DNA from 2 places in the Variovorax sp. RCC_210 genome. Region 1 is predicted to be linked to the other one. Evidence: predicted binding sites of a transcription regulator. Region 1 holds the regulator's gene; the other holds the start of a gene.
What was found. Region 1 encodes LexA, which represses DNA repair genes until DNA is damaged. Its sites were predicted from a motif close to ACTGTATNNNNATACAGT; they were not measured.

Region 1 (3,204 bases):
GCCCGGCACCACCATCACCCCGGTGCCGATCACGAAATTGCCCACGAGCAGCGCCCAGAGCGCGCGTTGCGACGCGCGCCGCGGCGCGGCCGGGCTCAACGGCGGACCTGCAGCGCGCCCGGGTTCACGATGTTCGTGGGGTTGCCGTTGATGTAGCTCACGACGTTGTCGAACGCCTGGCCGAAGTAGCTCTCGTAGCTTTCCTGCTCGACGTAACCGATGTGCGGCGTGCAGATGCAGTTCTCCAGGCGCAGCAGCGCGTGGCCCTGCAGCGGCGGCTCGCTCTCGAACACGTCGATGGCGGCGAGGCCGGGGCGGCCGCGGTTGAGCGCGGCGAGCAGGGCATCGGCCTCGACCAGTTCGGCGCGCGACGTGTTGACGAACAGCGCCGTCGGCTTCATGCGCGAGAGGTCTTCCAGCGTGATGAGGCCGTTGGTTTCATCGTTGAGCCGCAGGTGCACCGACAGCACGTCGGCGGCGGCGAAGAACTCGTGCCGGTTCTGCGCCACCTGGAAGCCGTCGGAGCGCGCCTTGGCGCAGCTGGCTTCGCGGCCCCAGATGACGACCTGCATGCCGAAGGCCTGCCCGTAGCGCGCCACCAACTGGCCGATGCGACCGTAGCCCCAGATGCACAGCGTCTTGCCCTTGAGCACCGAGCCGAGCCCGAAGTTGGGCGGCATCGACGCCGACTTGAGCCCCGACTGCTGCCAGGCTCCGTGCTTCAGGTTGCTGATGTACTGCGGCAGCCGGCGCATGGCGGCCATGATGAGCGCCCACGTGAGTTCAGCCGGGGCCTGCGGCGAGCCGGAGCCCTCTGCCACGGCCACGCCGCGTTCGGTACAGGCCGCGACATCGATGTGACCGGCGATGCGTCCGGTCTGAGAAATGAGCTTGAGCTTGGGCAGCTTTTCGATGAGCTGGCGCGAGATCTGGGAGCGCTCGCGAATCAGCACGATCACGTCGGCGTCTTTCAGGCGAACCGACAGCTGCCCGATGCCCTTCACCGTGTTGGTATAGACCTTGGCCGCGTACGCGTCCAGCTTGGCTGCGCAGCGCAACTTGCGCACCGCGTCCTGGTAGTCGTCGAGGATCACAATGTTCATGGCGTGCCATTGTGCCTCGCAGCATCGGCACGACGCACCTGTGAACGTTTGGATACCCGGCCCGCACGGCTTGCCAAGCGGCTTGCCGGGCGCCTTCGCAGGTGCTTGCGCCGCAGATTCGGGGCTTAGTGCCGCCCCAATGTCGGGCCGAGTGCTGGCTCGGTGCCAGCTCAGTGCAGGCGCGTCGAGCGGTGGGCCGTGGCCAGGGTTTCCGCGGTCTCGAGCGCGGCCAGCCGGTCGAGTTCGGCGCACACGTCGGCCATGCGGCCGGAGATCACGACACGGTCATTGCGTTGCTGCCCTTTGCCGTCGACCACTCGAACCACGCGCAGCGGACGCGCAGGGGCGGTGGCCACCGCAGGCGTGGTCATGCCGGCGCCGTTGCGGGAGGCGCAGGCAGGGCGCACCGCCACGTAGCGCAAGCCGGCGGAGCTATCGTTGTGGTCGAGATGGTCCCTGGCGTGGGGCCGGCGTGCCGGGATCAGTCTGTTGGCCAGCGATTGCAGCGGCATCCAGAAATCAGCGATGGCGAGGAGGGCGATTCCCATGTGAACTCCAAAAAAGTATGAGGTTGAACACAGGCAGGATTTCTTGAATCGGCTGCGACAGGGTGATGGCGACTCTTCGCCATACGCCCGCCACCTGTCGCGGCCGGATGAGGTGCTGCTGGCAGCAGGCCGTAAGGCCTACATCAGCATGGTGTTGCGAATGAGCCCGACAGCGAGGCCTTCGATTTCGAAAGGCTCGCCTGGCTGCACGATGATGGTCGGGTAGTCGGGGTTCTCGGCGTGCAGCTCGATGACCTGCTTGTTGCGCTTCAGGCGCTTCACGGTCACTTCTTCGCCCAGCCGCGCCACCACGATCTGGCCGTTGCGCGCTTCCTTGGTGGCCTGCACGGCGAGCAGGTCGCCGTCCATGATGCCGGCGTCGCGCATCGACATGCCGCGCACCTTCAGCAGGTAGTCGGGCTGGCGCTGGAACAAGGTGTTCTCGACGTAGTAGGTCTGGTCGACATGCTCTTGCGCGAGGATGGGAGAGCCGGCTGCGACGCGGCCGATGAGCGGCAGCGCCAGCTGGGCCATGCCGGGCAGCGAAAGCGAGAACTGGCTGCCTTCGCGATGGCGTGTTTCGTTCAGCGAGCGCAGGGCGTCGCCCTTCAGGCGAATGCCGCGCGAGGTGCCGCTGACAAGCTCGATGACGCCCTTGCGCGCCAGGGCCTGCAGGTGTTCTTCGGCGGCGTTGGCCGACTTGAACCCGAGCTCGTTGGCAATTTCGGCACGCGTGGGTGGCGCACCGGTGCGTGCGATGGCGCTCTGGATCAAGTCCAGGATCTGCTGCTGGCGGGCTGTAAGCTTCACTGCGAACTGCATATGTGGTTCCTTGCGGCACTGGCTAGATATCCAGTACCTGTATTTTTAACCAGTTTTTTAAAGTTGACAAGTGATGGTCAATTCCCTTTCGCCTGAAGTGCGTCGCGTGGTGGTCCTGGGCACCGGCGGCACCATCGCCGGCAAGGCCGCCAGCAGCGGCGACAACATCGGCTACACGGCGGGGCAAGTGGGTGTTGCAGACCTGCTTGGCGGCATCGATGCGCCTACGGGCGTGGCATTGGTGGCGGAGCAGGTGGCGCAGCTCGACAGCAAGGACATGTCCTTCAGCGTCTGGCAGAAGCTGGCGCAGCGTTGCGCGCATTGGCTGGCGCAGGCTGACGTGGCGGGCATCGTCATCACGCACGGCACGGACACCCTGGAGGAGACCGCGTTCTTCCTGCACTCGGTGCTCGTCGCAAGCAAGCCGGTGGTCCTCACCTGCGCGATGCGGCCCGCGACGGCGCTGGCGCCCGACGGGCCTCAGAACGTGCGCGATGCGATCAGCGTCGCATCCACGCCGGGTGCGCGGGGCGTGATGGCTGTGTGCGCCGGAACGATCCACGGCGGCCTGGACATCCAGAAGACGCACACCTACCGGCTCGATGCGTTCGCGTCAGGCGATGCCGGGCCGCTGGGCTACGTGGAAGAGGGCGAGGTGCGGTTGGTTCGCGCGTGGCCCGAGGCTGCTGCATCGCAGTTGTCGAAGATCTTCGACGCCGCTGTCGTGCAAT
Region 2 (3,204 bases), 630 kb from region 1:
AGCGAGGCCGCGCGCAAGCACTACGCCCGCCTGTACGCACGGCCGGGCAACATGCACGCGGGCTTCTCGCAGTTCGCCGCCTTCGACCAGGACGCCATCGACAACAAGGCCTTCATGGCGCAAGGCAAGCTCGAAATGCCGGTGCTGGCCGTGGGCGGAGAAAAGTCGTTCGGCCCGACGATGGCGGTGGTGATGCGCGCCACGGCGACGGACGTGACCGAGGGCATCGTGCCCGGCTCCGGCCACTGGATCATGGAAGAGAACCCGAGCGCCACCACCAAGCTGGTCGGCGACTTCCTCGACAAGAACTGAAGGCGCCAGCCTAGAACAGGCTGCCCTGCCCCGCCGCGCCCGGGGGGCGGAACGCGCCCACATCCAGCGCGATGCGCTCGCGGTTGAAGCCGATGCGCTTCGTGGCCTTCTCGAAGCGCTGGCGGATCAGGTCGGCCCACAGGCCCGAGCCCTTCATGCGGGTGGCGAAGTCGGCGTCGTAGTCCTTGCCGCCGCGCATCTCGTGGATGCGCGCCATGATGCGATCGGCGCGCTGCGGGTAGTGCAACGCCAGCCATTCCTTGAAGAGCGGCGCCACCTCCCACGGCAGCCGCACCACCGTGTAGAAGGCGCTGCGCGCGCCGGCCTCCCAGGCGGCTTCGAGCACCTGCTCCATGTCTTCGGTGACGAAGGGAATCTGCGGCGCCACGCTCACCCCTACCGGCACGCCGGCATCGGCCAGCGCGCGAATGGTGCGCAGCCGCCGGTGCGGCGCGGCGGCGCGCGGCTCCAGCTTGCGCGCAAGCTCGCCGTCGAGCGTGGTCACGGTGACGTACACGGCCGCCAGCCGGTCGGCCGCCATGGGCGCGATCAGGTCGAGGTCGCGCTCGACCGCGCTCGACTTGGTGACCAGCGCGAACGGATGCCGCGTTTCCTGCAGCAGCTCGATGACCGAGCGCGTGAGCCGCAGTTCGCGCTCGATGGGCTGGTAGCAGTCGGTGGCGGTGCCGATGGCGACGTGGCTGGGGCGGTAGCTCTTGCGGCCGAGCTCGGTGCGCAGCACCTCGACGATGTTGCGCTTGGCGATCAGCTTGGTCTCGAAGTCGAGGCCGGGCGACAGGTTGAGGTAGCTGTGCGTGGGGCGCGCGAAGCAGTAGATGCACCCATGCTCGCACCCCCGGTACGGGTTGAGCGAACGGTCGAAGGGAATGTCGGGCGAGTCGTTTTCGCTGAGCACCGACTTCACGTCCTCGAAGCGAATTTCGGTGGCCAGCGGCTGCAGCTCGGCCGCCTCGGCCACGCCTTCTTCGAGCGTGCCCCAGCCGTCGTCGAAGTCGTTGCGCTCGTCGCGCGAAAAACGGTGCGCCAGGTGCGTGGCCGCACCGCGGCCCTTGATGGCGTGGATGGGAATCAGGGCGGCGGGCATGGCGGGTCCTTTGGACAAAAGGCATTTACTGGTTATTCATACAGTATTCCAGCGCTCCGCGAATGTCCAACGATTTTTCAATTTCTCTATTGACAGAAATTTCGCAAATCATAAACTCGACGCCATGGAACTCACCGACATTCAACGCAAGTTCGTCCTGCACTGGGGCGAAATGGGCTCCATGTGGGGCGTGAACCGCACGGTCTCGCAAATCCACGCCCTGCTCTTCGCGCACGGTAAGCCCATGAACGCCGAGGAGCTGTCCGACACGCTGGGCGTGGCGCGCTCCAACATCAGCAACAGCCTGAAGGAGCTGCAGGCGTGGAACCTGGTGCGCATCACCCACACGCTGGGCGACCGGCGCGACTATTTCGAGACCAGCGTCGACGTGTGGGAGCTGTTTCGCACCGTGGTGCGCGAGCGCAAGGAGCGCGAGTTCGACCCCACCGTGCGCGTGCTGCGCGAGCTGGTGTCCAGCCCCGACTTCCAGAAGGAACCGGCCGATGCGCAGGACCGCATCCGCTCCACCATGGAGCTGATGGACAAGCTGGCCACCTGGGCCGACGAAATGCTGCGGTTGTCGCCCGGCACGCTCGACAAGGTGCTGACGCTGGGCGCGAGCGTGCAGAAGTTCGTGCGTGGCGACGCCATCGCCTCCGGCAAGGACGGCAAGGACGGCAGCGGCGACAAAGGCAACAAGGGCGAAGACCCGGATGCCCACCACGCCAGCCTCCCCATGATCTGAACCTCCCTTTTTTTGTCCCTCAATTTCTGTTTTAACAGAAATATCGAGAACCAAGAACACCATGAGCCACACCGCCGCACCGAGCTATCCGTTCACGATTTTTTTCGACGCCAGCTGCGCGATCTGCTCCGCCGAAATGGGCAACATGAAGGCGCGCGACACGGCCGGCCGGCTGCAGCTGGTCGACTGCTCGCCACCGGGCTTCGACGCCGGCCCGGCGCCGCGCGAGGCGCTGATGGCCGCCATCCACATGGCCGACGCCGACGGCCGCGTGTTCGTCGGCGTGCCGGCCATTCGCCTGTGCCGCACGGCGGTCGGGCTTTCCAGCGGCGGCTTCCTGCTCGACCTGCCGCTCGTCGCGCCGCTGGCCGACCGCGCCTATGCGCTGCTGGCGCGCAACCGCTACCGCATTCCGCGCTGGCTGGCCAACCGGCTGGCCGGGCGCATCGCGCCTTCTTGCCACGACGGCAGCTGCCGCCTTTGAAAACCGAAGAACCAACCAGCGAGGGAACTGCCATGCCCACCGTCTTCCAGCCCGACTTCCGCGTACCGCAGGGTATGCCGACGAACGCCCCGTCCGGCCACGCCAGCGCCTCCATCACGGCCGAAGACACCCAGCACTACTTCACCGAAGTGGCGGTCGACTACAGCGCCTGGAGCCCCAGCTACAACATGCACTTCGGCTTCTGGCGCGCCGGCCTGAACCCGCTGCGGCGCGAGGGCATGCTGGTGGAAATGAACCGCGTCATCGGCCGCGCGCTGCAGCTTCCGCAGCCGCCGCAAGGCAGCACGCCGCGCCGCTGCGTGCTCGACCTGGGCTGCGGCGCCGGCGCCACCGCGCGCACGCTGGTGGGCGACGACCCGTCTCTGTACGCCATCACCGTGACCAACGTGGCCGTGCAGAACCGCATCGCCGCCAGGCTGGACGCCGCCGCCGGCGTGGCCGACCGCATGGCGCACCTGGAGGCCGACTACACCCGCACCGGCCTGCCCGCGGCGCAGGCCGACGGCGCATGGGCCGTCGAGAGCGCCTGCTACGCCG

Region 2: the regulator LexA is predicted to act here: its motif matches at 1,445-1,462, upstream of AB6807_RS01255 (PA0069 family radical SAM protein).

Annotation. Positions count from the first base shown of each region.
Region 1 covers NZ_JBFUPJ010000001.1:889,726-892,929, forward strand. Annotated here, with positions in the region: gene AB6807_RS04360 (MFS transporter) at 1-99, opposite strand, end outside; gene AB6807_RS04365 (D-2-hydroxyacid dehydrogenase family protein) at 96-1,103, opposite strand; gene AB6807_RS04370 (hypothetical protein) at 1,274-1,651, opposite strand; gene lexA (transcriptional repressor LexA) at 1,790-2,473, opposite strand; gene AB6807_RS04380 (asparaginase) at 2,547-3,204, shown strand, end outside.
Region 2 covers NZ_JBFUPJ010000001.1:256,209-259,412, reverse strand. Annotated here, with positions in the region: gene AB6807_RS01260 (alpha/beta fold hydrolase) at 1-312, shown strand, start outside; gene AB6807_RS01255 (PA0069 family radical SAM protein) at 323-1,417, opposite strand; gene AB6807_RS01250 (GbsR/MarR family transcriptional regulator) at 1,542-2,162, shown strand; gene AB6807_RS01245 (thiol-disulfide oxidoreductase DCC family protein) at 2,224-2,646, shown strand; gene AB6807_RS01240 (cyclopropane-fatty-acyl-phospholipid synthase family protein) at 2,679-3,204, shown strand, end outside.